Regions from separate parts of the Streptomyces sp. NPDC048623 genome, predicted to be linked through region 1. Evidence: riboswitches for the same ligand, from Rfam matches in the RefSeq annotation. Region 1 holds a riboswitch; each other region holds the start of a gene.
What was found. Region 1 has a riboswitch for cyclic di-AMP ahead of AB0C73_RS07570 (C40 family peptidase). Riboswitches for the same ligand answer to the same signal wherever they lie in the genome.

Region 1 (9,310 bases):
GCGGGCGTGGATGACGGGGCCGGGGAAGTGGCCGTCGTACGTCAGGACGTCGGTGGCGGTGCCCGGCAGGATCTCGGCGGTCGCCTTGCGGATGGACACCTCGTAGAAGTCCACGCCGTCGGCGCAGGACGCGGGGCGGAGCACCGGTGGCACCGGCATGGCCACGCTGAAGGCGGGCGGCACCGTGCGGCCCGCCGCGCGTGCGGCGCCGGGAGCGAGGAGCGGCAGGCCGGCTGCGGCGAGCGCCCCGCCGAGGACACTGCGACGGGTGATCATCGGATTCCTCCCGGTGTGTGGCAGACACATGACGCCAGGGGCGTGTCCGACAGGCCGGAGCATCCCCTGTGGTCAAGATCTAGCCGAGCACGGCGGGAACGGCACTCGGGGGACGACGCGAACGCGGACCGTGGCCGGGCTCCACGCGGTGCCCTCCGCCATGGCGCAGGGCGTACGCGCGGGGGTACGGCCCTGGCGGGACGGGGTCCCGCCGCCCCGGCGGATCGACGGCCGGAGCCCCGCCGAAACGGTGAATCAGGAGGCCGCAGACGATCAGGTCGCCTCCCGACCGGGAGGGTCGCGCCCGCCACCCGCCAGAGCCCGGCCTCGGCCCGTATCCGAAGACCGTGGGCCGGTCACTCCCCGGGCCGGCTCCGCAGCTCCGCGAGCACCGGGCCGAAGGCATCCATCGCCCCGTCGAGCACGGTGAAGTACGAGAAGCCGAACCGCTCGCGCAGCGCGTGCAGCCGGTCCACGATCTCCCGCACCGTGCCGATCAGCACGATCGGCAGGTCCAGGATCTGCTCCTCGGTGAGATACGGCACGACCGCGGCGAACTCGGCCGCCGCCGCTGCCCGGTCCTCCGTCACGAGCACCCGCTGGATCAGCAGATTGCGCTCGGCCGGCACCGGGCGGCCCGCCTCCTTCTCGAAGCCCGCGAAGGTCTCGACCCGCTCGGCCAGCTCCTCGGCCGTCAGCACCGTCGGCGTGCCGCCGTCGAACCTGCCTCCCGAGAACGCCATCACATCGGCGTGCCGGGCCGCGAGCCTCAGCACCCGGTTGCCGTTGCCGCCGATCGTCAGACCGACCCGGGGCGCGCCCTCGGCGCCCTTCAGCGTCTCCGCCAGCTCCTCGACCACCTGCTTCAGACGGTCCACCCGCTCCCGCGGCGGCAGGAACGGGATGCCCGCCCGCTCGTGCTCGGCCGGTACGTAACCGGTGCCCAGGCCGAGTTCGAGCCGGCCCTCGGTCAGCGCGGCGGTGGTCGTCACCTCGCGGGCGAGGAGCACCGGGTTCCAGAAACCCGCGTTGAGCACGAAGGTGCCGAGCCGCGGCCGGGTGGTGACCGCCGCGGCCGCCACGAGGGACGGGAACGGGGCGGGCATGCCCAGGTGGTCGGCCACCAGGATCAGGTCGTAGCCGAGTTCCTCCGCCCGACGGCAGCGGGTCCGCCACTCGTCGGCGGAACCCGGAGCGAGCATGTTGACGGCGAAGCGGAACGGCAACACCACGGCGGTACCCCCTCGTTGACGACCTCAGGCCATCACCGAACCTACCCGGTCACGAAGCAGAACTCGTTGCCCTCCGGGTCGTGCATCACCTGGAACGAGCCCTGCTCGTCGGTCACGATCCCGCCGGAGCGCCGCGCCCCGAGCGCCAGCGCCTCCTCGGCGGCCCCCGCCGGATCGTCCACCTCCACGTCCAGATGGAGCCGGTTCTTCACCGCCTTGCCCTCCGGCACCCGCTGGAAGGCGATCCGTACGAACCCCGGCGGGTCGACGTACGACCAGTCGGGGCTCCGGTCGACCGGAGCCCCGCCGAGGAGCGCCGCCCAGAACCGCGCGAGGGCGGCCGGGCCGGCACAGTCGAAGACGATTTCCTGAACACGTGCGCGTCGCATGGCGCCCAGCGTACGAAGATCAGTCCCTGGCCGTACGAGGCTCAGACCCCGGTGTCCGTCCCCGCCGCCGCGGCGAACTCCGCCGCGTCCCAGGAGCCGCCGAGCGCGGGCGCCAGCCAGCCGGCCGCCGCCGTCCGGAAGGCCTCCGGGGCCAGCGTGCCCGCGCCCTCCGGGAGCGCGCCGAGCAGCGGCGCGCCCGCCGCGTCCGGCAGGTCGGCGAGGTTGCACCGCGCCGCCAGGTCCGGCTCGGCCGGCCAGCTGCCGACCACCACACCCAGCTGCTCGATGCCCCGGGCCCGCAGCGCCTCCGCCGTCAGCGCCGTCGAGTTGAGCGTGCCGAGCCCGGCCGGCGCCACCACGAGCACCGGAGCGCCGAGCAGCCGGGCCGCGTCCGCGAGCGTGCCGCCGTCCTCGTCGTACCGTACGAGCAGCCCGCCGGCGCCCTCGACGAGCACCAGGTCGTGCTCCTCCGTCAGCTTCCGGGCCGCGTCCGCGATCTCCGCGGGCGGCACCGGCGCCATCCCGGCCCGCCGGGCCGCCGTCCCCGGCGCCAACGGCTCGGGGAACCGGGCCAGTTCCGTCCCCGTCACCGCCCCCGAGAGGCGTACGGCATCGTCGGCGTCCCCCGCCTCGCCCGGCGCGAGGCCGGTCTGGGCGGGCTTGAGCACGGCGACGGAACGCCCGGCGGCGGTGGCCACCGCGGCGAGCGCGGCGGTGACGATCGTCTTGCCGATCTCGGTCCCGGTGCCGGTGACGACGATGACGGTCATGGGGGTGGTGGAACCTTTCCTTGTCGTACGTACCCGAGGAGCGGGTGAACCCGGGCCGTCAGCCCGCCGCGGCCGCCGCCCGGACCGCCGCGCAGATCCGCGCCACGTCCTCGTCGCCCGTCACGAACGGCGGCATCGTGTAGATCAGGTCGCGGAAGGGCCGCAGCCACACGCCCTCGCGCACGGCGGCCCGGGTCGCGGCCGCCATGTCGACGTCGTGGTCGAGCTGGACCACGCCGATCGCGCCGAGCACCCGGACGTCCCGGACCCCGGGCAGCTCGGCGGCCCCGGCGAGCCCCTCGCGCAGCCCCGCCTCGATCCGCTTCACCTCGCCCTGCCAGTCCTGCCCGAGCAGCAGGTCCACCGAGGCCAGGGCCACGGCCGAGGCCAGCGGATTGCCCATGAAGGTCGGGCCGTGGGCGAGCACCGGCACCTCGCCGCGCGAGATGCCGTCGGCGACTCGGCTCGTGCAGAGCGTCGCCGCCATCGACAGATAACCGCCGGTCAGCGCCTTGCCGACGCACATCACATCGGGGGAGACCCCGGCATGGTCGGCGGCGAACAGCGCACCGGTGCGCCCGAAACCGGTCGCGATCTCGTCGAACACGAGCAGCACGTCGTGCGCGTCGCAGGCCTCCCGCAGCACCCGCAGATACTCCGGGCTGTGGAAGCGCATACCGCCCGCGCCCTGCACCACCGGCTCCACGATCACCGCGGCCAGCTCGTCCGCGTGCCGCTCGATCGCCTCGCGCAGCAGTTCGGCGTACGACTCCTCGTACTCCACCGGCGGCGCGTCCACGAAGACCTGCCGCTGCAGCACCCCCGACCACAGCTCGTGCATGCCGCCCTCGGGGTCGCAGACGGACATCGGCTGCCAGGTGTCGCCGTGGTAGCCGCCGCGCCAGGTCAGCAGCCGCCGCTTGGCCGGCCGGCCGAGCGAGCGCCAGTACTGCAGGCACATCTTCGCGGCGACCTCGACCGAGACCGAGCCCGAGTCGCTGAGGAAGACGTGCCGCAGCGGCTCCGGGGTGATCTCCACGAGCCGCGCGGCGAGCCGCACGGCCGGTTCGTGGGTGAGCCCGCCGAACATGACGTGGCTCATCCGGTCCAGCTGGCCGCGCGCGGCCTCGTTGAGCACCGGGTGGTTGTAGCCGTGCACGGCCGACCACCAGGAGGACATGCCGTCGACCAGCTCGGCCTGCCCCTCGACGGGTTCGGCGAGCCGGAGCCTCACCCCGGACGCGGACGCGACGACCAGCGGTTCCGTACGGCCGGGCATCGGGCCGTACGGGTGCCAGACGTGCGCCCGGTCCAGGGCGAGGAGTTCGGTGGTACCGGTGTCACGCATTCGGCGCGAGGTCCGTACCGGCGCCGCGGCGGCGCACGGCCACCAGGTCCGGGCGCGCGCCCGACGCGTCGGCCGGGGCCCCCTCGGACGCCTCGGGCTCCTCGGCCGCGGCCGTCTGCTCACCGGCACCGGCGTGACCGCCGCACGGACCGCAGCCGCCACCGGCCTCGGCGTGCGAGCCGCAGCCGCCGCCCGCGCCCGCACCGGCCTCCGCCTGCGAGCCACAGGCCCCGCCCGCCTCTGCCGCGTGCGAGCCGCAGCCCGCCCCGGCCGCCGCCGCGGCGACGTCCGCCCGGTGCGCGGGCAGCGTGGGGGTGCCCGCGCCCTCCACCTCGAAGCCGGCGTCCGCGATCATGTCCAGGTCGGCCTGGCCGGCCTGGCCCTCGCTGGTCAGATAGTCGCCCAGGAAGATCGAGTTGGCGATGTTCAGGGCCAGCGGCTGCATGGAGCGCAGGTGCACCTCACGGCCGCCCGCGATCCGGACCTCCACGTCGGGGCAGACGAACCGCACCATCGCGAGGATCCGCAGACAGCGCTGCGGGCTGAGGTTCCACTCCTTGGCGAGCGGGGTGCCCTCGAAGGGGATGAGGAAGTTGACCGGCACCGAGTCCGAGCCGAGCTCGCGCAGCGCGAACACCACGTCGACCAGGTCCTCGTCGCTCTCGCCCATGCCCGCGATCAGACCCGAGCAGGCCGACAGACCCGCGCCGTGCGCCTTCTGCACGGTGTCCACCCGGTCCGCGTAGGTGTGGGTGGTGGTGATCTCCCCGTACGTCCCCTCGGACGTGTTGAGGTTGTGGTTGTACGCGTCGGCGCCGGCTTCCTTCAGCCGCTCCGCCTGCCCGTCGGAGAGCAGCCCGAGGCAGGCGCAGACCTCCACGCCTTCGTTCTGCTCCTTGATCGCCTCGATGGTCCTGCCGACCCGCTCGACGTCCCGGTCCGTCGGACCGCGCCCGCTCGCCACCAGACAGACCCGCTTGGCGCCGCCCGCGACACCGGCCGCCGCCGCGGCCGAGGCCTCGTCGGGCTTGAGCCAGGAGTACTTGAGGATCCCGGCCGTGGAGCCGAGCCGCTGCGAACAGTAGGAGCAGTCCTCGGGGCACAGACCGGACTTCAGATTGACGAGATAGTTGAGCTTCACCCGCCGCCCGAACCACTGGCGGCGCACCTTGCCGGCAGCGCTCACCACATCGAGCAGGTCGTCGTCGGAGGTCGCCAGCACGGCGAGCGCTTCTTCACGGGTCGGCGACTCGCGCCGCAGCCCCTTCTCCACCAGCGTGTTCAGCAGGTCCATAAGCGCTGATCCTGGCCTACGGCACACCCCCGGGCCAAGGAGGATCCGAACAAACGACACCGATTCCTGTGTGTGCATGGCCACATCCTGACCTCGACGGGATACGGCTAGGGTCTGTGCGCTGCCTACAAAAGGATCCGTCATGCCGCCGTACGCCGAGGACCCGCTGGACCCCGCCGCGGGGACGGGCGAAGGCCCGCCGGCCCCCGCCGCGGGCACGGGCGAGGGCCCGCGCCCGGCCGCCTTCGACTGGACCGAGGCGGCGGCCCGGCGGCGCGCGGCGGCCGGCCTGGTGCGCACCCTGCGGCCCCGGGCCGCCGAGTCGGACCTGCTCGACCTCGCCAGCAACGACTACCTCGGCCTGACCCACCGCCCCGAGATCACCGAGGCGGCCGCCGAGGCCGCCCGCCGCTGGGGCGCCGGTGCCACCGGTTCGCGTCTGGTCACCGGCACGACCCTGCTGCACACCCGCCTCGAACAGGAGCTCGCCGCGTTCTGCGGCTTCGAGGCGGCCCTGGTCTTCTCCTCCGGCTACGCGGCGAACCTCGCGGCCCTCACCGCGCTCTCCGTACCGGACGGCCTGATCGTCTCCGACGCGGGCAACCACGCCTCCCTCGTCGACGGCTGCCGGCTCGCCCGGGCCGAGACGGCGGTCGTGCCGCACGCCGACCCGGGGGCCGTGGCCAAGACGCTGGCCGCGCACCCCGGCCGCCCGGCGCTCGCCGTCAGCGACTCGGTCTTCTCGGTGGACGGCGACCGGGCGCCGCTCGACGCACTCGCCGCCGTCTGCCGCGAGCACGGCGCGGGCCTGGTCGTCGACGACGCCCACGGCTTCGGCGTGCTCGGCGAGGGCGGGCGCGGCGCGCTGAGCGAGGCCGGCCTCGCGGGCGCCCCCGACGTGGTCGCCACCCTCACCCTGTCCAAGTCCCTGGGCAGCCAGGGCGGCGCCGTGCTCGGCCCGGCCCGGGTGATCGAGCACCTGGTCAACGCCGCCCGCACCTTCATCTTCGACACCGGCCTCGCCCCCGCCGCGGCCGGTGCCGCCCTGGCGAGCCTGCGCCTGATCGGCGCCGAACCGGCCCTCGCGGCCCGGGCCGGCACGGTCGCCCGGACCCTGCACCGGCTGCTCACCGCCGCCGGTCTTTCCGCCGTACGGCCCGACGCGGCGGTCGTGTCCGTGCGCGCGCCGGGCCCGGAGGAGGCGCTGCGCTGGGCCGCCGACTGCCGCGAACTCGGCCTCGGCGTGGGCTGCTTCCGGCCCCCGTCGGTCCCCGACGGCATCTCCCGGCTGCGCCTCACGGCCCGCGCGGACCTCACGGACGCGGAGATCGAGCGGGCGGTGGCCACGATCGTACGGACCGCGCCGCCCGGAGCGCTCTGAGCCCGGACCGTGTACGGCCACGCGTACAAGCGTCTGTGCGGTTCACCGCTTCGGGCGACAGATATCCGTATATCTGGTGGATCGCCGCCCGGGGCGGTGACATCGGTGGCAGGCTGACGCGCATGCAGTCCGGGCGTCGTCGCCCGGCGGGAGAAGGACGGCGTCGCATGGCAGACCAGCAGGAAGCAACCGTCACACTGCCGAGCGACCCGGCCTCGGTCTCCGCCGCGCGGAGGTACGTCGGCGAGGTGCTCACCTCCTGGGGGCTCGGGGACGCGACCGACACCGCGGACGCGATCCGGCTGATCGTCTCGGAGCTGGCGACCAACGCCGTGCAGCACACCTTCGGGCAGTCGCCCACGTTCACCGTCGACGTACGCCTGGAGCGCGACGAGCAGCTGCACATCGGGGTCACCGACAGCCACCCCCGCTGGCCCCGGCGCCTGCCGGCGGCGGTGCAGCAGGACAACGGGCGAGGGATGGCGATCATCCGCTTCCTGACGAAGGAGGCGGGCGGCCGACTGGTGGTGACCCCGACGGCGGAGGGCGGCAAGACGGTGTGGATCACGCTGCCGTGGACGGCGGCGCTGACCCGGGCCTGACCGACCGCCCTCGTCGCACCCTGCCGGTCAGCGCACCCGTCCGTAGAAGACCTTCGAGGTCCAGATCTTGTCGAGCTTCACCCAGGAGCCGGTCTTGGGGGAGTGCCAGATCTTGTTGTTTCCCGCATAGATCCCGACGTGGTAGACGCTTCCCCCGGAGTGGAAGAAGACCAGGTCACCCACCTGCCGGCTGCCCGAGGAGATGTGGCGGGTCTTGTTGTACTGCTGCTGCGCGGTGCGTGGCAGCGTCTTGCCCGCCTTCTTGTACGAGTAGAGCGTGAGGCCCGAGCAGTCGAAGCGGGTGGGGCCCGAGGCGCCGTACTTGTAGGGTGCCCCCTTCTTCGAGGCGGCGACGTTCAGCGCCTTGCTCGCGTAGGAGGTCGCCGCCTGGGCCTCTGGCGCCGCTCCTGGTGCGAGCAGCGTGCCGCCGACGGCGGCGAGGGTGAGAGCCGAGACGGCTCCGGCCCGGGACAGCAGGGACGGGACATGCATGTGCGCAGTCATGCGCAACCCTTCGTCAGCCGCCTGCGAAGGATGACCTGTCGGGTTCGGACCGGCGAAGACGCCCGGCCGCGGCTGCGGCTTCACCCCGAGGATCGCCCCGTACTGCTCGGGCGGCCCGTGTTGCTCGGGTCCTCCACTCCTGCCGGTCCACTCCTGTCGACCAGTCGTCCGGGACGGCGGCAGGACTCGGCGTCCGCCCGGACCGCCCCGCCGTGGGTGGCGGGGGCTTGTCGTCGACAGGGATCTTGACCCACGGCCAGGGCGAAATCCGAGCTGAAACGGCGATATGTGAGGCTCCTCACGACTGATCCATACGGGTGGACAGTCAGCTTTCGTGATCTGAGGAGGTTTGGCCGACGAGCCCGTCACCAGGGGCAGAGCGCCGGATTCGGCCAGATGCGTACACCTGTTGCGCAACTCACCTGAGATCCATGTCGATTCGTCGACTACGCCGAACGAGGGAGCGATTCTGCGGTTCCCGTGCCCCATGTGGACCTCGACACGACACGCGCCGCTGTCAACTCGCCCTCTCTCCGGGCACGGTGACCCGCCCGGAACGCCGCTCGCCGTCCAACACCCGTAGCGCACGCGCCAATGTGTCCGCGTGCACCTCGCTCTCGCCCCGCAGATGCATGAGTGTCAGTGCGTCCCGGAGCGCCGTCGCCCTCCCGACCAGGGCCTGCGCCGCGCGCAGCGCCCCATAGGTATGCGAGGACCTGGATGGATTGATCCTCCCCAGGAGATCGAGGACTTCGAGATACGTGTCGACGAACTCGCCCTCGGCGCGGGTCAGGGCGGGCAGCGGCGGCGGCTCCGGCACCATGGCGGCCTCACTCCTCCCCGGTGGCCGCCGACGCGCGGCGGCTGCGGATCACGTCGTCCACCAGGCCGTACGCGAGGGCCGCGGGCGCGTCGAGCACCGTGATCCGGTCGAGGTCGGCGTCGATCCGCGCCCGGTCCCGGCCGGTGTGTCCGGCGAGCAGCGCGGCGATCAGCTCGCGCTGGCGCAGCAATTCCCGCGCCTGGAGGTCGAGATCGCTGGGCTGTCCCTGCAACGGCTCGTCGAGCGCGGGCTGCTGGAGCACGATCCTGGCTCCCGGCAGGGCGAGCCGGCGGCCCGGCGTGCCCGCCGCGAGCAGTACCGCGGCCGGTCCGACGGCCTGCCCGAGGCAGATGGTCTCCACCTCGCAGGAGACCGTGCTGATCGTGTCGTAGACCGAGGTCATGGCGCTGACCGAGCCGCCGGGCGAGTTGATGTAGAGGCTGATCACCTGCCCGGGCGAGGCGTAGTCCAGGTGCAGGAACTGCGCGATGACGTCATTGGCCGAGGTCTCGTCGATCGGCGTGCCCAGGAAGACGATCCGCTCCTGGAGCAGCTTGGAGTAGGGGTCGAGGGTGCGGGTGCCGAAGCTCGTGCGTTCGGTGAACTCCGGAAGGACGTACCGCATGGTGCTCCGCGTGCTGCCGTTCATGGCCTTCATGGCACTCCTCCTTCTGTAAAAAATGTACAGGAC
Region 2 (9,310 bases), on a different contig from region 1:
TCCGTCAGTCCATCCGGGTCGGGACCTATCTCTTCGAACAGAAGCTCCGCAAGCGGGACAAGTTCCCGCTGATCGTCGAGCTCGAACCGCTCTTCGCCTGCAACCTCAAGTGCGAGGGCTGCGGCAAGATCCAGCACCCGGCCGGCGTCCTCAAGCAGCGCATGCCGGTGGCCCAGGCGGTCGGCGCCGTCCTGGAGTCCGGGGCGCCGATGGTCTCGATCGCCGGCGGCGAGCCGCTGATGCACCCTCAGATCGACGAGATCGCACGCCAGCTGGTGGCCAAGCGCAAGTACGTCTTCCTCTGCACCAACGCCATGCTGCTGCGCAAGAACCTGCACAAGTTCACGCCCTCCCCGTATTTCGCGTTCGCCGTGCACATCGACGGGCTGCGTGAGCGACACGACGAATCGGTGGCCAAGGAGGGGGTGTTCGACGAGGCGGTCGCGGCGATCAAGGAGGCCAAGCGGCGCGGTTTCCGGGTCACCACCAATTCCACCTTCTTCAACACCGACACCCCGCAGACCGTCATCGAGGTGCTCAATTTCCTCAACGACGACCTGCAGGTCGACGAAATGATGATCTCGCCCGCCTATGCCTACGAGAAGGCTCCCGACCAGGAACACTTCCTGGGGGTCGAGCAGACCAGGGAGCTCTTCAAGAAGGCCTTCGCGGGTGGAAACCGGCGCCGCTGGCGTCTGAACCATTCGCCGCTCTTCCTGGACTTCCTCGAAGGCAAGGCCGATTTCCCCTGCACCGCGTGGGCGATCCCCAACTACTCGCTCTTCGGGTGGCAGCGCCCCTGCTATCTGATGAGCGACGGCTACGTCCCGACGTACCGCGAACTCATCGAGGAGACGGACTGGGACAAGTACGGCCGCGGCCGGGACCCGCGCTGCGCCAACTGCATGGCGCACTGCGGCTACGAGCCCACCGCCGTCCTCGCCACCATGGGCTCGCTCAAGGAGTCGCTCCGCGCGGTGCGCGAGACCGTCAACGGAAACGGGTGACGCACGATGACGGGTGACCCGGCCACGACGGGGGAGTCCGGACCCCGCACGACGGGGGAGTCCGGCCCCCGCGGCACGTTCGACCTGCGGGCACTGCTCGCCGAGCGCGGTGGCGAGCGCTACGAGCTGCACGCCCGCCACCTCAACCACCAGCTCCCGCGCATGCTGCACACCATCGGCTTCGACAAGGTCTACGAGCGGGCCGAGGGCGCCCACTTCTGGGACGCCGACGGCAACGACCACCTCGACATGCTCGCCGGCTTCGGCGTCATGGGCCTGGGCCGGCACCACCCCGTCGTCCGGCAGGCGCTGCACGACGTGCTCGACGCGCAGCTCGCCGACCTCACCCGCTTCGACTGCCCGCCGCTGCCCGGACTCCTCGCCGAGCGGCTGCTCGCGCACAGCCCGCACCTCGACCGGGTCTTCTTCGGCAACAGCGGCACCGAGGCCGTCGAGACCGCCCTCAAGTTCGCCCGGTACGCCACCGGCCGGCCGAGGATCGTCTACTGCGCGCACGCCTTCCACGGCCTCACCACCGGCTCCCTCTCCGTCAACGGCGAGGACGGCTTCCGGGACGGCTTCGCGCCGCTCCTCCCGGACACCCCGATCGCGCTCGGCGACCTCGACGCCCTGGAGCGGGAGCTGCGCAAGGGCGACGTGGCCGCTTTCATCGTCGAGCCGATCCAGGGCAAGGGCGTGCACGAGGCCCCGCCCGGCTTCCTGCGCGCCGCCCAGGACCTCCTGCACCGGCACGGCGCGCTGCTGATCGCCGACGAGGTGCAGACCGGCCTCGGCCGGACCGGCGACTTCTACGCGTACCAGCACGAGGAGGGCGTCGAGCCGGACCTGGTCTGCGTCGCCAAGGCCCTCTCCGGCGGCTATGTGCCGGTGAGCGCCACCCTCGGCAAGGACTGGATCTTCAAGAAGGTCTACTCCTCGATGGACCGGGTCCTGGTCCACTCCGCCAGCTTCGGCGGGAACGCCCAGGCCATGGCCGCCGGGCTCGCGGTGCTCTCGGTGATGGAGTCCGAGGACACCGTGGCGCGGGTGCGCCGGGTGGGCGAGCTGCTCGCCTCGCGCCTGCGCGAGCTCGTCCCGCGCTACGAGCTCCTCAAGGAGATCCGGGGCCGCGGGCTGATGATCGGGATCGAGTTCGGCCGCCCGTCCTCGCTGGGCCTGCGCAGCCGCTGGACGATGCTCCAGGCGGCCCGCAAGGGACTCTTCGCCCAGATGGTCGTGGTGCCGCTGCTCCAGCGCCACCACATCCTGACCCAGGTGTCGGGGGACCACCTGGAGGTGATCAAGCTGATCCCGCCGCTGATCATCGACGAGGCGGACATCGACCGCTTCGTGACCGCCTTCACGGCGGTGATGGACGACGCCCACGGGGGCGGCGGACTGATGTGGGACTTCGGGAAGACACTGGTCAAGCAGGCGGTCGCGCAGCGGTAGCGGGCTTACGGGCCGGCCCGCCGGAGGCCCGGCTCCATCGGGGTTTTGCCTCTGGGGCAAGAAAGTTGCCTCAGAGGCACAAGCCTGGCGCAATGGACGCATGGACCACGTCACCGACGTCGTACCGGACGTCGCCCCCCAGCTGCGGGCCCTGCGCCGGCGGCGCGGGCTCACCCTGGAGGCGGCCGCCCAGCGGGCCGGGCTCTCGCCGGCGCATCTGTCGCGCCTGGAGACGGGGAACCGGCAGCCCTCGCTGCCGATGCTGCTCGCCCTCGCCCGAATCTACGGTACGACGGTCTCCGAGCTGCTCGGCGAGGCGCCGCCGGAGCGCGACCCGGTCGTCCGGGCCGGGCGCTCCGAGCCGGTCGAGGCCGACGGCTGGATCTACCGGCAGGCCGGCGGCGCGGGCCGGGCCATGCAGGCGCTGCGGGTCCACATCCCGTACGCGACCCGGGCCGACATCGTGCGCGTCCATCCCGGCGAGGAGTGGCTGCACGTCCTGGAGGGGCAGGTCCGGCTCGCCCTCGGCGACACCGTGCACCTCCTCGACCCCGGGGACAGCGCGCACTACGACTCGCTCACCCCGCACCGGATCGGCGCGGCCGGACAGGCCGGCGCCGAGGTGCTCTTCGTCCACACGCTCATGCAGAGCCCCGCCGCCGACCTGTGCCTCGGCGACGGCACCCCGCACGGCCGCTGACCCTCAGCGCTGACCACCAGAAAGGGCTGACATGTCCGAGAAGTCCCTAGATGTCACCGGCGAGGAACGCGGCGACGGCAAGTTCCCCAAGGGCCTGGTGCTCCGGCTCTTCGCGTACCTGATCGCCGGCCACCTCTTCGCCGGGTTCCTCTACCTGCTCTTCACGCTGGGCGGCGCGAAGTAGCTACGCCGTCGTGAGCAGCCGCGCGCGCAGCCGCTCCCGGGTCTCCGGGGCGAGCGTCAGGCCCTCCGCCAGATAGGCCTCGACCGAGCCCCAGGTCTCCTCGATGGTCCCGAAGGCGGCCCGCAGATACTCCACCCGCGCGTCGAACAGCGGCGCGAGCAGCTCCATCACCTCGGGCGACATGCCGTCCGGGGCGGTGGAGCTGCGCTGCACCTTGTAGCGGCGGTGCGGGGCGTTGGACTTCACGTAGTCCGCCTCGATCGCCTCGCGCTCCACGCCGACCGCGAGCAGCGATATGGCGATGGCGAGACCGGCCCGGTCCTTGCCGGCCGCGCAGTGCATCAGGGCGGGGACGCTGTCCTCGGCCATCTCGTGCAGGATCCGGCTGTGCTCGGCGGTCCGCGCGACAATCATCTTCCGGTACGAATCGGACATCCGGGCCGCCGCCTTGCCGTCGCCCAGGATCCCCCGCAGCTGCGCCAGGTCCCCGTCGCGGACGAGCTTCCAGAACTCCTTGCCGTCGGCCGGGTCGTTGAGCGGAATGTTCACGTTCCGTACGCCCGGGAGTTCCACGTCCGCGCCCTCGATGCGCCGGTCCGCCTCGTTGCGGAAGTCGAAGACCGTGTGCAGCTCCAGGGTGGTGAGGAAGGCCGCGTCCTCGGGCGTGGCGTGCGCCAGGTGACCGCTGCGGAAAAGCCGCCCGGGGCGCACGGACCGGCCGTCCACGGTCGGCAGTCCGCCCAGGTCGCGGAAGTTGCGTACGCCGGTGAGTTCGGGCTCGGTCGTCGCTCGCGTCACGGTTGCTCCTGCTCTTGAGATCGGTTCCTGGCGCAATCATCATCGCGGGCGGGCCCCAGGGACACCCCATCGGGATGGAATGGGCGATCTGTCCGTATTGAGTGATTGGGTATAAGGCGCCCTGGTTGCAGGGGAGATGGGCTCGCGGGCGTGAGCAGCGTCATAAACATGACGGACCGTGCCTGATCGTCTTTTCCAAATTCCCCTCGGCAAAGGGGGATCGAGAGACCGTCATCCACGGAGGGTGACCGGAATTCCGGGCGGATATCAAGGAATTCGAGATCGAGTGGAACCGGTGGCTTGTTCCCGTCGTCCCCGCTCGTCTAGCGTCGCGCTCACTCCGGACGGACCGCCGAATCCTGCCGCCGACCGGAATCCGCACTCACCCGTGAACGGCAGGAGCGGGGGACCCAGGTAAGACGCCGGCCCCTTCGAAGAAGGACGGCTCGGGGTGAAGTCGTGCGACCGCGCGACCGGACATCTCCCGTCCGAACCCGACAGCTCACCTCGCAGGCGACGGAGAGGAAACCGTCATGCCCGCGAAGGGTAAGCACCGCCGTACCAAGGCCAACCCGATCACCCGCGGGTTCGTGGCCGCCGGCGCCGGAGGCGCCGTCGTCGCCCTCCCGCTGATCGGCGCCACCGGCGCGCACGCCGCCGAGCAGGCCGCCCCGGCCGCCCGCCAGGCCGTCGCCGCCGTCGCGCCCGCCGCCGTCACCCCCGCCAAGGCCCCGGCCGCCGCGGGCACCAGCTACACCGTCGTGCGCGGCGACTACCTGTCGAAGATCGCCACCGAGCACCACCTGGCCGGCGGCTGGCAGAAGCTGTACCGCGACAACCGCCAGGTCGTCGGCGGGAACCCCTCGCTGATCCTCCCCGGCATGAAGCTCACCCTCGGCGCCAAGAACCCCGCCAAGGCCGCTCCCGCCAAGGCCGCCCCGGCCGCCCCGGCTCCCAAGGCCGCCGCGCCGAAGAGCTCCGCCAAGAACGGTGACACCGCGCCCTCCCGCGCCTCCCGCGGCAGCGAGCGCGCCTCGGCCCCGGCCGCCGCGAGCTCCTCTTCCTCCTCTTCGGCCTCGTCCTCCTCGGCCGGCGCCACCACCTCCTCCGGCTGGGTCGCCCCCGTCAGCGGCGGCATCTCCACCCCGTACCGCGCCTCCGGCTCCATGTGGTCCTCCGGCTACCACACCGGTGTCGACTTCATCGCCTCCACCGGCACCACCGTCCACGCGGTCGGCCCCGGCGTCGTGTACTCCGCCGGCTGGGGCGGCGCCTACGGCAACCAGGTCGTCATCAAGCACGCCGACGGCACCTACTCCCAGTACGCCCACCTCTCCTCGCTGTCCGTCTCCGCCGGCCAGACCGTGAGCGGCGGCCAGCAGATCGGCCTCTCCGGCGCCACCGGCAACGTCACCGGCCCGCACCTGCACTTCGAGATGCGCACCGGGCCGGACTACGGTTCCGACATCGACCCGCTGGCCGTCCTGCGCCAGCACGGCGTGAGCATCTGACGGGCGTCCGACGTCACGTCGGCAGCCTCCCGACACCCCGTGGCCCGGCATGCACATGCCGGGCCACCGGCGTATTCCGGCTTGGCGGAATCTTTAGCGGTGGCATATGTCACCCTGCGTCAACCCCTCCTTACGGTCGCGTAGGTCACACAGGGCGGGGAAAGATGTGGTCCCGTGGCAGACGATTCGAGATCTACAGACAAGAACGCATTCGGGTCGTACGCGGCGATCGGCGACAGCTTCACCGAGGGCGTCGGAGACCCCGGCCCCGACGGGACGTATGTCGGCTGGGCGGACCGCTTCGCGGTCCTGCTCGCCGACGAGCTGCCGGAGCAGGACGGCTTCCGGTACGCCAACCTCGCCGTACGGGGGCGCCTTCTCGACCAGATCGTCGCGGAGCAGGTCCCGCGGGCGAAGGAACTCGCCCCCGACCTCGTGACCTTCTGCGCCGGCGGCAACGACATCATCCGCCCCGGCACCGACCCCGACGACGTGGCCGAGCGCTTCGAGCGCGCCGTGGCCGACCTCACCTCGGCCGTCGGCACCGTCATGGTGACGACCGGCTTCGACACCCGTGACGTGACCCTGCTCAAGCACCTGCGCGGCAAGATCGCCACGTACAACGGGCACGTACGGGCCATCGCCGACCGGTACGACTGCCCGGTGCTCGACCTGTGGTCGCTGAAGTCCGTCCAGGACCGGCGGGCCTGGGACGACGACCGGCTCCACCTCTCGCCCGAGGGCCACACCCGGGTCGCGCTGCGCGCCGCCCAGGTCCTCGGCATGGCGGTGCCGGCCGACCCGGAGCAGGCATGGCCCCCGGAGCCGCCGCGCGGCACCCTGGAGGTCCGCAAGGACGACATCCACTGGGCCAAGGAGTACCTGGTCCCGTGGATCGGGCGCCGACTGCGCGGCGAGAGCTCCGGCGACCACGTCGAGGCGAAGCGCCCCGACCTGATGCCGCTCTAGGGCGTGTGCGCCGCGATGTGCGCCGGGACGCGTTCCAGGACGCCCCCGGCGAACACGTCGTACAACGGCAGCGTCTCCAGGTGGACGTAGCCGATGTGGCAGTCGCACACGGCCAGCGGGCACGGCCGGGGCCGCAGCGCCGCCCGGTACGAGCCGTCGTAGAGGTTGCCGAGCTCGGCCTTCACGAAGTGGCAGCGCCGTACCGTCCCGTCGCCGTCCACCGAGACCACCGACTCGCCGGTGCGGCACGGCAGCCCCGCCGAGGGGTGCGGATGCCGGCTGTACGGGAAGAGCGGGTCGAGCGCCGTCCAGTCCGCGGCCTCCGCGTCCGTGTACGTGTGGCCCTCGGCCGCGTTCACCCACAGGTACACCTGCTCCGGCAGTTCCGCGCGCAGCCGCCGGGCGTGCTCCCGGTGCTCGGGCAGCCCGACGATCCCCACGCTGAAGCGCACCCCGCGCGCCGCGAGCTCCCGGCACTTGCCGAGGAAGCGCTCGTACGGCGTCTGGCCCGGGTGGTAGGTGCACCACAGGGCCACCGTGTCCAGGTCGGCCTCGGCCAGCCACTCGGTGCGGCAGCTCAGATTGGTCTGGATCGCCACCCGCTCCACGTGCGGGAGGCGCGACAGCTCGACCAGCGTCCGCCGGTACCAGGACCGCACCAGACCCTCGCCCCACGGCGTGAACAGGATCCGCAGCCGGTCGCCGGTCTGCCCGGCGGCCCACCCGGCGAAGCGCCCGAGCGCGGCCCGGTCGGCCCGCAGCCGCTCCGGGCTGTCCCGCCGCTTGGCGAAGGGGCAGTAGGGACAGTCGTAGTCGCAGGAGGCGAGCGGCCCCCGGTAGAGCAGGGTCAGATCCATGGCCGCTGCCCCCCTACTTGGCCTCGTACGCGGCCATGGCCGCCCGTACCGCCGGCGAGAACAGCTCGGGGCCGAGGGCGTCCGAGTGCGCCAGGCCCTCCGGGGACAGCCGCAGCAGCCCGGCCGGGGCGCCGGCGTCCAGCCAGCCGCGCTCCTCGTACCGGGCCAGCTCGTCCCCGAAATGGGCGAACGGCGAGTCGCCGAACCGGGCCGCGTACTCCGCGAGCGGCATCCCGGCGGCCTGGAGCAGCGACTGCAGCAGATGCCGGCGGCGCGCCTCGCCGTCGTCGACCGGGCGGCCCACCTCGGCCCGCGAGAAGTCGGCGGTCTCGGTGTAGGCGTCGATGATCGAGCGGATCTCGCGCATCTCCACCGCGTAGTCGAAGGAGTAGTGCAGCCGCGAGGTGTACGAGCGGGCGCCGCAGCCCAGGCCGATCATGCCGTCCGTCTGGCAGGCGTGGTCGTCGGGGCCGAGCGCGGGCGCGTCCGCGCGCCGGAACATGCGCATCGACACCTGCTCGTAGCCGTGCGCGAGGAGGTGGTCGCGGCCGTACCGGTAGAGCCGCAGCCGCCGCTCGTCCCACGCGCGGTCGCTCTCGGCCGGGCCCTTGCGGCCGAGGCCGGTGAGCGGCCGGACGTACAGCGGATAGAGATACAGCTCCTCGGGCCGCCAGGCGAGGGCGGCGTCCAGGGAACGGCGCCAGGACCGCTCGGTCTGCCCGTCGATGCCGTAGATCAGGTCGATGTTGAGGACCGGGACACCGGTGTCGCGGATCCGGCCGAGGGCCGCCTCGACGTCCGCCCGGCGCTGCGGCCGCACCGCCGCCCTGGCCTCCGACTCGACGAAGCTCTGCACGCCGATGCTCAGGCGCGTCGCGCCGCGCTCGGCGAGCACGGCGAGCCGGTCGGCGGTCGCGGTGGCCGGCGAGGTCTCCACGGACAGCGGCACCGCCCGCAGGTCCACGCCGGTGCGCCGCTCGGCGATGTCGCACAGCCGGTCCAGCTCGGCGGCGCTGAGGAAGGTGGGCGTGCCGCCGCCGAACGCGGCCGTGGCGAACCGCACCGGCGCCGTGTCGCCGAGCGCTTCGCGCACGGCCGTGGCCTGCCGGTCGAGCGCGTCGAGGTAGCGGGTGGTCAGCTCGTCCGGGGCGCCGATCCGGGTGAAGAGATTGCAGAAGCCGCAGCGGACCTCGCAGAAGGGTATGTGCGCGTACAGGGACAGCGCGTCCTTCGGCTCGTCCGCCCACAGTCCGGCGAGCGCGGGCCGGTCGGGCAGCGGGCGGTAGGCCGTCTTGTGCGGATAGGCGTAGACGTAACCGGTGTACGGGCGGACCGTCTCGGTCGTGGTGCTCACGCGGCCGACTCCTTCTCGTCCCGACCCGGGGCGGGCAGCACGAACTGCGCGTACGGCACCGTCCACACGCTCTCGTGACCGAGCCGGTGCCCGGTGAAGCCGTCGTCGCCGTAGGCCGTGCCGTGGTCGGAGCAGACGATGGTGAAGCAGGCGCGCCGGCTGCTCATCGCCGCGAACAGGCGCCCGATGTGCCGGTCCACGTACTCCAGGGCGGCGGCGTGGGTCTCCCGGGAGTCGCCGGCCTCACGGGTCGCGCCCTCCCGATGGAACCAGTTGGGCTGGTGCAGCGCCGAGACGTTGACGAAGAGGAAGAGCCGGCGGTCCCGGGGGAGCCCGGCCACGACCTCCTCGGCCCTGGCCACCTGGGACGCGAAGGAGGTCGGCGAGGCCACCCCGAAGGACGGCTCCCAGTGGCTCTCCTGGAACAGGCCGGGCAGCACCGTGCCGAGCGGCGGCTGCTTGTTGAAGAAGCCGACCC
Region 3 (9,310 bases), on a different contig from region 1:
TGGAAGCGGGGGGTGTGGCCTGTGGTCATGGAGGTGCTCCATGCCAAGGAGCGGGGTGTGCCCGCGTACCGGCGGCCGACCCTCCCGCAGCTGTTCGTGACTGGTCGGCTCAGGGACGACCCCCTGGTCCGGACGATTTGTCGCCCCTGAACCTCCCGCCGGACCTGCGACTTGGGGCCGATCCGGCGGAACTGCGGTGGCGCGGTGGGCTGATCATGCGTGGCCTGCGCACGCTTCCGGTGGAGTTCAATGTTTCCCACAAAGGCGCCCGTGGCTGACGGACCGTCAATACTGTGATCTTCGCGTGATCCCCGCTGCATCGACTTGTGATGTGCGTTCGAATGCCGCTACTTTCACCGGCAGTCTCAGCAGTCACGCGAAAGGCACTCCGTATGCGCTCCGGGAACGGACGTCACCGCAGACCCCGCCAGGCCCCCGCGCTCGTCGTCGCAGCGGGTGTGACCGGATCGGCCATGGCGCTGCCGCTGCTCGCCACCGGTTCCGCCTCCGCCGCCGACGCCCAGACCTGGGACCGGGTGGCCGAGTGCGAGTCGGGGGGCGCGTGGAGCGCCAACTTCGGCAACGGGCTCTACGGCGGCCTCCAGTTCACCCAGGAGGGCTGGGAGAAGCACGGCGGCCTGGCCTACGCGCCGAGCGCGGACCTCGCGAGCCGCTCCCAGCAGATCGTCGTCGCGGACAAGGCCTTCGCCGCCGGTGACACCCAGTGGGCCACCTGCGCGCCGATCGCCGGCCTGAAGAAGGACGGCAAGACCCCCGGCGTCGACCCGGGCCCCGGCGTCACGCCCAAGGAGTCCACCGGCCCCCGGCCGGAGTCGAACCGCACCGACGGCCTGCCCACCACCGGCGCCACCGAGGGCGGCGACGCCCAGGGCCTGTTCCGGGGTGTCACCCAGACCCCCGCGTCCCCCTCGCCGTCCGCCTCCTCCTCCACTCCGGCGTCCCCGAGCGCCACCGTCACCCCGACGGCCCCCGGCACCTCCACCACGCCCGGAATGCCCGTAACGCCGGGTACGCCCGATGTGTCCGAGACCCTCCCCGGCACTCCTGGTGTCACCGATGCGACCGGCGCGGGCAAGCACCGTGGTGACGCCGCGACGGATGAAACCGGCAACTCGGACACCGCGCGCGAATCCGGACGTCACGCCGCCCCGTCCGACGGGGTGGCGGGCGACGCAACCGGCGGCGGGAGCGCGGCCGGTGCGGCCGAGGGCTCCGTCACGGCAGACAAGACGGACAAGGCGGACGAATACACCGTCAAGCCGGGTGACAGCCTGTCGGACATTGCACAGGACAACGGTCTGCACGGCGGCTGGGCGGCCCTCTATGACGCCAACAAGGAGACGGTCGGGGCCGACCCCGACCTCATCCTCCCTGGTCAGAGCCTTGAGTTGGGGCTCGGCGCAAGCGACTCCCAGGGGTAGTTCGGGACTGAATGTCCGGTTCTGCTCCAGTGAGACATGAGTCTCTCTTGCCGAACTGGCGTGTCACGCCCGCAAACTTTGCTCACCGCACTCCCGACCTGCGCAAACAGGGCCTGACGGAGTGCAAGTAAGGGCGATTTTTCCGGGTTGAGGGTCTTTGAACTTCCCCCGGGTCTGTGTCTACGGTCAGGACCGCTCGCCACCGCGGGCCCCGTCGACCGGAACGCCGAGTCCTGCCGCCGATCCGATGGGAACAGTCGTCGCGCAAGCGCCGAAGGCAGGAGCGGGGGACCCAAGGTAAGTGCCGGTCCCGGCCGTTGAGACAGACGGCCGACGACCGGCTTGGGGTGAAGCCGCGTGCAAGGACACGCGGCCGGGCAACTCACTCGCCCGAACCCGACAGCTCACCTCGCAGGCGTCGGTGAGGAGAACTTCCATGCTGCTTTCCGGCAAGGGCAAACACCGTCGTGCCGCCAAGGCCACCCGCTTCGTCGCACTCGCCGGCGTCGCCGGTGTCGCCGTCGCCGCCCCGCTGCTGACCGCGGGCTCCGCCTCGGCCGCCACCAGCTCCGAGTGGGACGCCGTCGCCCAGTGCGAGTCCGGCGGCAACTGGTCCATCAACACCGGCAACGGCTTCTACGGCGGCCTGCAGTTCACCAACTCCACCTGGGCCGCGTTCGGTGGCACCGCCTACGCACCGCGCGCGGACCTCGCCTCGAAGTCCCAGCAGATCGCCATCGCCGAGAAGGTCCTCGCGGGCCAGGGCAAGGGTGCCTGGCCGAGCTGTGGCGTGGGTCTCTCCAGCGCCTCGTACGACGGCGGTGCCGCCGAGGCTCCGGCCCCGGCCCCGAAGCCGGCCGCGCCGAAGGCCACCACCCAGCGCGCCGCCGAGCAGCCGGCCACCCGCAGCGAGAAGCGCACCGCGCCGAAGCCCGCGGCCAAGACCGTCACCACCCCGACCGGCAAGAAGGTCAAGAAGGGCGACGGCGAGTACAAGGTCGTCTCCGGCGACACCCTGAGCAAGATCGCCCAGGCGCACCACGTCAAGGGTGGCTGGGAGAAGCTCTTCCAGCTGAACAAGGACATCGTCCAGGACGCCGACCTGATCTACCCGGGTCAGCAGCTTCACCTGAAGTAAGGAAGCAAGGAAGGAAGGAACGAGAGGACGGTCCGGCGGCCGTCCACTCCCTCCCCTCCCTCCTCGCCCTCCCCGCGGTGACCGGGAGACCGGCCCGGAGCATCCCGCTCCGGGCCGGTTTCGTACCCGCCGGTAGCCAGGTCTTTCGTCCTTGTATGCCTGCCGTTGGGTCCTTTTTCGTCCCAGGGGGCGGGCGCCCGGCTGGCTGGAGCCCCCGAGCCGGTTAGGCTCTTGTCGCAAGGCGAACGAGACCTTGCCGCATGCGTCACACCCAGCGTCACATCCCAGAAGGAGATGCTCGTGCCGTCCATCGACGTCGTCGTAGCCCGGGAAATCCTGGACTCCCGAGGCAACCCCACGGTCGAGGTCGAGGTCGGCCTCGACGACGGCAGCACCGGTCGTGCTGCCGTTCCGTCCGGTGCCTCCACCGGTGCGTTCGAGGCCCTCGAGCTTCGCGACGGTGACCCCAACCGCTACCAGGGCAAGGGTGTCGAGAAGGCCGTTCTCGCCGTCATCGAGCAGATCGGCCCGGAGCTCGTCGGCTACGACGCCACCGAGCAGCGCCTGATCGACCAGGCGATGTTCGACCTGGACGCCACCCCGGACAAGTCCTCGCTCGGCGCCAACGCCATCCTCGGTGTCTCCCTCGCCGTGGCGCACGCCGCCTCCGAGGCCTCCGACCTGCCGCTCTTCCGCTACCTCGGCGGCCCGAACGCGCACCTGCTGCCCGTTCCGATGATGAACATCCTGAACGGCGGCTCGCACGCCGACTCCAACGTGGACATCCAGGAGTTCATGATCGCGCCGATCGGCGCCGAGTCCTTCTCCGAGGCCCTCCGCTGGGGCACCGAGGTCTACCACACCCTCAAGTCCGTCCTGAAGGGCAAGGGCCTCTCCACCGGTCTCGGCGACGAGGGCGGGTTCGCCCCGAACCTGGAGTCCAACCGCGCCGCGCTCGACCTCATCCTGGAGGCCATCAAGCAGGCCGGCTACGTCCCGGGCAAGGACATCGCGCTCGCGCTCGACTGCGCCGCCTCCGAGTTCTACAAGGACGGCCTGTACGAGTTCGAGGGCAAGTCCCGCTCCGCCGCCGAGATGACCGAGTACTACGAGGAGCTCGTCGCCTCGTACCCGCTCGTCTCCATCGAGGACCCGCTGTTCGAGGACGACTGGGCCGGCTGGAAGGTCATCACCGACAAGCTCGGCGGCAAGGTGCAGCTCGTCGGCGACGACCTCTTCGTCACCAACCCGGAGCGCCTCGCCCGCGGCATCGAGGAGGGCTCCGCGAACGCCCTCCTGGTCAAGGTCAACCAGATCGGCTCGCTGACCGAGACCCTGGACGCCGTCGAGCTGGCCCAGCGCAGCGGCTTCAAGTGCATGATGTCGCACCGCTCCGGCGAGACCGAGGACGTCACCATCGCCGACCTCGCCGTCGCCACCAACTGCGGCCAGATCAAGACCGGCGCCCCGGCCCGCTCCGAGCGCGTCGCCAAGTACAACCAGCTGCTGCGCATCGAGGAGATCCTCGACGACGCCGCGGTCTACGCCGGCCGCAGCGCCTTCCCGCGCTTCAAGGGCTGAGCCTTTCCGTAAGGCAGCTTCCGTACGTCCCCGCACTCGGTCCCGTACCGTGTGCGGGGACGCACGTTTGACCAGGGGAGGCGCAGGACATGGCCGTGAAGAACCGGGACCGGTTCTCGACCGCTACCCGGATCAGGCTGCTCGGCGAGCAGACCGCCGCCCGTGTCTACCGCTCCCAGACCCGCCGTCAGGCCCGCCGCTCCCGGCTCACCGGACGCGCGGCCTTCCTGGCCCTCGTGGTCTGCTCGCTCGTGGTGGCGCTCGCCTACCCGATGCGGCAGTACGTCTCCCAGCAGGGCGAGATCGCCGACCAGGAGCGCAAGGCCGCCGAGGCCGCCCGCCGGGTCGAGGAGCTGCGGGACGAGAAGGCCCGCCTCCAGGACCCCGCCTACGTCCGGCGCCTCGCCCGTGAGCACCTGCACTACGTGATGCCCGGCGAGACCGGCTTCACCGTGAACGACCCCGACGCGGAGCAGCGGCCCCGCGCCGACCAGGAGGCGGCGGACGACCGCCCCTGGTACGACAACCTGTGGGACGGCGTCGACAACGCCGACCGCCACTGAGCAACCAGGATCGATGATGGAAACGCCCCCTCCGCAGACCGAACGCACCGAGCCCACCGACGCGGACGTCGCCGCGTTCGAGGCCCAGCTCGGGCGGCCGCCGCGCGGCCTGCGCGCCATCGCGCACCGCTGCCCGTGCGGCAACCCGGACGTCGTCGAGACCGCGCCGCGGCTGCCCGACGGCACGCCGTTCCCGACCACGTACTACCTGACGTGTCCGCGCGCCGCCTCCGCCATCGGCACCCTGGAGGCCAACGGGGTCATGAAGGAGATGCAGGCCCGGCTCGCCACCGACCCGGAGCTCGCCGCCGCCTACCGGGCCGCGCACGAGGACTACATCGCGCGCCGCGACGCGATCGAGGTCCTGGAGGGCTTCCCCAGTGCCGGCGGCATGCCCGACCGGGTCAAGTGCCTGCATGTGCTGGTCGGCCACTCGCTGGTGGCGGGACCGGGCGTGAACCCGTTCGGCGACGAGGCGCTCGCGATGCTGCCGGAGTGGTGGGCGAAGGGGCCGTGCGTCACCCCGTGTGCCGACAAGGCGGAGGAAGAAGAGGAAGAAGGGGACGAGAAGTGACCCGGGTCGCCGGAATCGACTGCGGTACGAACTCCATCCGCCTCCTCGTCGCCGACGTGCACCCTGAGACGGGCGAGCTGATCGAGCTCGACCGGCGGATGACGATCGTCCGGCTCGGCCAGGGCGTCGACAAGACCGGCCGGCTCGCGCCCGAGGCCCTGGAGCGGACCTTCGCCGCCTGCCGCGAGTACGCCGAGGTCGTCAGGGAGCTGGGGGTCGGCCCGGAGCGGCTGCGCTTCGTCGCGACCTCCGCCTCCCGCGACGCCGAGAACCGCGAGGACTTCGTCAAGGGCGTCGTCGGGATCCTGGGCGTCGAGCCCGAGGTGATCACCGGCGACCAGGAGGCCGAGTTCTCCTTCACCGGCGCCACCGGTGAGCTGCACGGCGCCGACCGGCGTCTGGTGGTGGACATCGGCGGCGGCTCGACCGAGTTCGTGGTCGGCAACAAGCACGTCGAGGCGGCTCGCTCCGTCGACATCGGCTGCGTCCGCCTCACCGAGCGGCACGTCCGGCACGACCCGCCGACGGCCGAGGAGATCGCCGCGATCCGCGCCGATGTGCGCGCCGCGATGGACCTGGCCGCCGGGACCGTGCCGATCACCGAGGCCGAGACCCTGGTGGGCCTGGCCGGTTCGGTGACCACGGTCGCCGCCATCGCCCTCGGGCTGCCGGAGTACGACTCCGAGCGCGTCCACCACTCCCGTATCTCCCGCGCGCAGGTCGACGAGGTGGTCGCCCGGCTGCTCGGCTCCACCCACGACGAGCGCGCCGCGATCCCGGTCATCCACCCCGGGCGGGTCGACGTGATCGTCGCCGGAGCCCTGGTCCTCGCCGAGATCATGGAGCGCACCGGAGCGGCGGAGGTCGTGGTCAGCGAGCACGACATCCTCGATGGGATCGCGCTATCCGTCGCATAGCGGTCGGCTATGAGCCCCTGTGAGAGGCCTGCCAGGGGTCCGGAAGGACCCCTGGACGGGCCCCTGGGGACCCCTTCGGGAAAAGGTTCGTGAAGTTCTTCACAAGGAAATGGGCCCTGTGGGAGCCGTCTGAGGGTCTTTGGTCCCTCCGAGGGGGTCCTCAGGGCCCTTTCGCAGGCGTGGGCGGCGATTCGCTCGATGTTTCCTTCGTGTGAACGTGCCCTGCGGTTCAGCGTTAAGGAAGGCTCTCCGGACCAGTTCACAAGGGGTGAACAACGTTCCCCAGTGCACTGTGGTTCCTTTGCTGGATCATGATCTCGGTCACGTGGGCGGCGGAGTGTAACACTGGTATCCCGGAACCTTGTGAAGGGGCGCACGAGCCACCCCCTCGGAGGGGGTGGATACTCGGATGCATGAGCACCACGGAGCGTCCCAGGATCCTCGTAGTAGGCGGCGGGTACGTAGGCCTGTACGCAGCTCGGCGCATCCTCAAGAAGATGCGCTATGCGGAGGCGACCGTCACGGTCGTCGACCCGCGGTCGTACATGACCTACCAGCCCTTCCTCCCCGAAGCCGCCGCCGGCAGCATCTCCCCGCGTCACGTCGTCGTCCCGCTGCGACGCGTCGTGCGCGGAGCGGAGGTGCTCACCGGCCGGGTCACCACCATCGACCAGGACCGCAAGGTCGCCACGATCGCGCCGCTCGTCGGCGAGGCGTACGAGCTGCCGTTCGACTACCTGGTCATTGCGATGGGTGCCGTCTCCCGCACCTTCCCGATCCCCGGTCTCGCCGAGCAGGGCATCGGCATGAAGGGCATCGAGGAGGCCATCGGCCTGCGCAACCACGTCCTCGAGCAGCTCGACAAGGCCGACTCGACGACCGACGAGGAGGTCCGCCGCAAGGCGCTGACCTTCGTCTTCGTGGGCGGCGGCTTCGCCGGCGCGGAGACCATCGGCGAGGTCGAGGACATGGCCCGCGACGCGGCGAAGTACTACACCAACGTGAAGCGCGAGGACATGCGCTTCATCCTGGTCGACGCCGCCGACAAGATCCTTCCCGAGGTCGGCCCGAAGCTCGGCCAGTACGGCAAGGAGCACCTTGAGGGCCGCGGCATCGAGATCTACCTCTCGACGTCGATGGACTCCTGCGTCGACGGCCACGTCGTGCTGAAGAACGGCCTTGAGGTCGACTCCAACACGATCGTCTGGACCGCCGGTGTGAAGCCGAACCCGGCGCTCGCCCGTTTCGGTCTGCCGCTCGGCCCCCGCGGCCACGTGGACACCAACGAGAAGCTCCAGGTCCAGGGCATGGACTACGTCTGGGCCGCGGGCGACAACGCCCAGGTCCCGGACGTGGCCGCGATCAAGGCCGGCGTCCCGGCCGAGCGCGCCTGGTGCCCGCCGAACGCCCAGCACGCGCTGCGTCAGGCGAAGGTCCTCGGCGACAACGTGGTGGCCGGCATGCGCGGCTTCCCGCAGAAGGAGTACTCGCACTCCAACAAGGGCGCCGTCGCGGGTCTCGGCCTGCACAAGGGCGTCGCGATGATCGTCATGGGCAAGATGAAGATCAAGCTCAAGGGCCGGCTCGCCTGGTACATGCACCGTGGCTACCACGGCATGGCCATGCCGACCTGGAACCGCAAGATCCGCATCTTCGCCGACTGGACCCTGGGCATGTTCCTCAAGCGTGAGGTCGTCTCCCTCGGTGCCATGGAGACCCCGCGCGAGGAGTTCTACGAGGCGGCCAAGCCCGCCCCGGCGCCCGCCGCCGCGGCCCCGGCCCCGGAGAAGGCCAAGGCCTCCTGACCTCGTAGGTCCCCACAGCAGTACCCCACAGAAGTACCCGTAGTACACGCAAGGCCGTAAAAGGGCCGTCCGCCATCCGTGGTGCGGACGGCCCTTCGCGTGTTTTTCACGGTGTTTACGCATGTGTGGGGATGGCTTCGCCTACCGACGGTGTTCTCCTGGTGACAGGCATTTCTGGGGCACGAGATCACGGAGGTGTTGCACCATGGCCGACGCCGCGTCGCGGCTGACCGCCCTTGCCGAGGACGTCCTGGGAGCGAGGCTCCCGGTGCGGCTGCGGGCCTGGGACGGCAGCGAAGCTGGGCCCGCGGACGGCCCCGTACTGATCGTGCGCGAGCGCCGTGCGCTGCGGCGGCTGCTGTGGAAGCCGGGCGAGCTGGGGCTCGCCCGGGCCTGGGTGGCCGGCGAGATCGATGTCGAAGGCGACCTCTACGCGGTCCTGGACCGGCTCGCCGGGCTCCTGTGGGAGCGCACCGATGAGACCCGCGGCGCCCTGGAGACCGTACGCGACCCGAAGGTCAGGGCGGCCGCGAAGGCGATGCTCAGGCTGGCGGGCCCGTTCCCGCCGCCGAAGCCGCCGGCAGAGGAGATCCGCGGCCGCAGCGGCGCCCGGCACAGCAGGCGCCGCGACAAACAGGCGATCAGCCACCACTACGACGTGGGCAACGAGTTCTACGCGCTGGTCCTCGGCCCGTCGATGGTCTACTCGTGCGCCTACTGGACGGACACGGGCACCCTTGAGGACGCCCAGCGCGACAAGCTCGACCTGATCGCCCGCAAGCTGGGCCTCAAGGAGGGCGACCGGCTGCTCGACGTGGGCTGCGGCTGGGGCTCGATGGCCATCCACGCGGCGAAGGAGTACGGCGCGCGGGTCGTCGGCATCACCCTCTCCCGCGAGCAGGCCGCGTACGCCCGCAAGCGGATCGCCGACGAGGGCCTGACCGACCGGATCGAGATCCGGGTCCAGGACTACCGGGACGTCACCGACGGGCCGTTCGACGCGATCTCCTCGATCGGCATGGCCGAGCACGTCGGGGCGGTGCAGTACCGGGAGTACGCGGACATACTGCACCGGCTCCTGAAGCCGGGCGGGCGGCTGCTCAACCACCAGATCGCCCGCCGCCCGGAGGCCGACGAGGACGCGTACCACGTGGACCCGTTCATCGACGCGTACGTGTTCCCGGACGGCGAACTGGCCCCGATGGGCCGCACCCTGACGACCCTGGAGGAAGCCGGGTTCGAGGTGCGGGACGTCGACGTGCTCCGCGAGCACTACGCGCTGACGCTGCG

Region 2: linked by a shared signal. The riboswitch ahead of AB0C73_RS10980 (LysM peptidoglycan-binding domain-containing M23 family metallopeptidase) and the one ahead of AB0C73_RS07570 (C40 family peptidase) in region 1 are both predicted to bind cyclic di-AMP.
Region 3: linked by a shared signal. The riboswitch ahead of AB0C73_RS20575 (transglycosylase family protein) and the one ahead of AB0C73_RS07570 (C40 family peptidase) in region 1 are both predicted to bind cyclic di-AMP.

What each region holds. Positions count from the first base shown of each region.
Region 1 is NZ_JBEZHV010000004.1:93,220-102,529, forward strand. Features, by position in the region: gene AB0C73_RS07530 (multicopper oxidase domain-containing protein) at 1-276, opposite strand, end outside; gene AB0C73_RS07535 (TIGR03621 family F420-dependent LLM class oxidoreductase) at 633-1,508, opposite strand; gene AB0C73_RS07540 (VOC family protein) at 1,550-1,897, opposite strand; gene bioD (dethiobiotin synthase) at 1,939-2,667, opposite strand; gene AB0C73_RS07550 (adenosylmethionine--8-amino-7-oxononanoate transaminase) at 2,726-4,015, opposite strand; gene bioB (biotin synthase BioB) at 4,008-5,309, opposite strand; gene AB0C73_RS07560 (8-amino-7-oxononanoate synthase) at 5,452-6,690, shown strand; gene AB0C73_RS07565 (ATP-binding protein) at 6,858-7,292, shown strand; gene AB0C73_RS07570 (C40 family peptidase) at 7,320-7,796, opposite strand; cyclic di-AMP (ydaO/yuaA leader) riboswitch at 7,800-7,919, opposite strand; gene AB0C73_RS07575 (hypothetical protein) at 8,314-8,619, opposite strand; gene AB0C73_RS07580 (ATP-dependent Clp protease proteolytic subunit) at 8,627-9,277, opposite strand.
Region 2 is NZ_JBEZHV010000006.1:57,458-66,767, reverse strand. Features, by position in the region: gene hpnH (adenosyl-hopene transferase HpnH) at 1-1,007, shown strand, start outside; gene AB0C73_RS11000 (aspartate aminotransferase family protein) at 1,014-2,459, shown strand; gene AB0C73_RS10995 (helix-turn-helix domain-containing protein) at 2,560-3,159, shown strand; gene AB0C73_RS10990 (DUF6126 family protein) at 3,191-3,343, shown strand; gene AB0C73_RS10985 (tyrosine-protein phosphatase) at 3,344-4,141, opposite strand; cyclic di-AMP (ydaO/yuaA leader) riboswitch at 4,482-4,670, shown strand; gene AB0C73_RS10980 (LysM peptidoglycan-binding domain-containing M23 family metallopeptidase) at 4,675-5,652, shown strand; gene AB0C73_RS10975 (SGNH/GDSL hydrolase family protein) at 5,827-6,621, shown strand; gene AB0C73_RS10970 (STM4011 family radical SAM protein) at 6,618-7,478, opposite strand; gene AB0C73_RS10965 (STM4012 family radical SAM protein) at 7,492-8,832, opposite strand; gene AB0C73_RS10960 (STM4013/SEN3800 family hydrolase) at 8,829-9,310, opposite strand, start outside.
Region 3 is NZ_JBEZHV010000013.1:174,128-183,437, forward strand. Features, by position in the region: gene AB0C73_RS20565 (recombinase family protein) at 1-150, shown strand, start outside; gene AB0C73_RS20570 (transglycosylase family protein) at 393-1,442, shown strand; cyclic di-AMP (ydaO/yuaA leader) riboswitch at 1,702-1,875, shown strand; gene AB0C73_RS20575 (transglycosylase family protein) at 1,879-2,580, shown strand; gene eno (phosphopyruvate hydratase) at 2,875-4,161, shown strand; gene AB0C73_RS20585 (septum formation initiator family protein) at 4,251-4,724, shown strand; gene AB0C73_RS20590 (DUF501 domain-containing protein) at 4,741-5,298, shown strand; gene AB0C73_RS20595 (Ppx/GppA phosphatase family protein) at 5,295-6,215, shown strand; gene AB0C73_RS20600 (NAD(P)/FAD-dependent oxidoreductase) at 6,629-8,020, shown strand; gene AB0C73_RS20605 (cyclopropane-fatty-acyl-phospholipid synthase family protein) at 8,226-9,310, shown strand, end outside.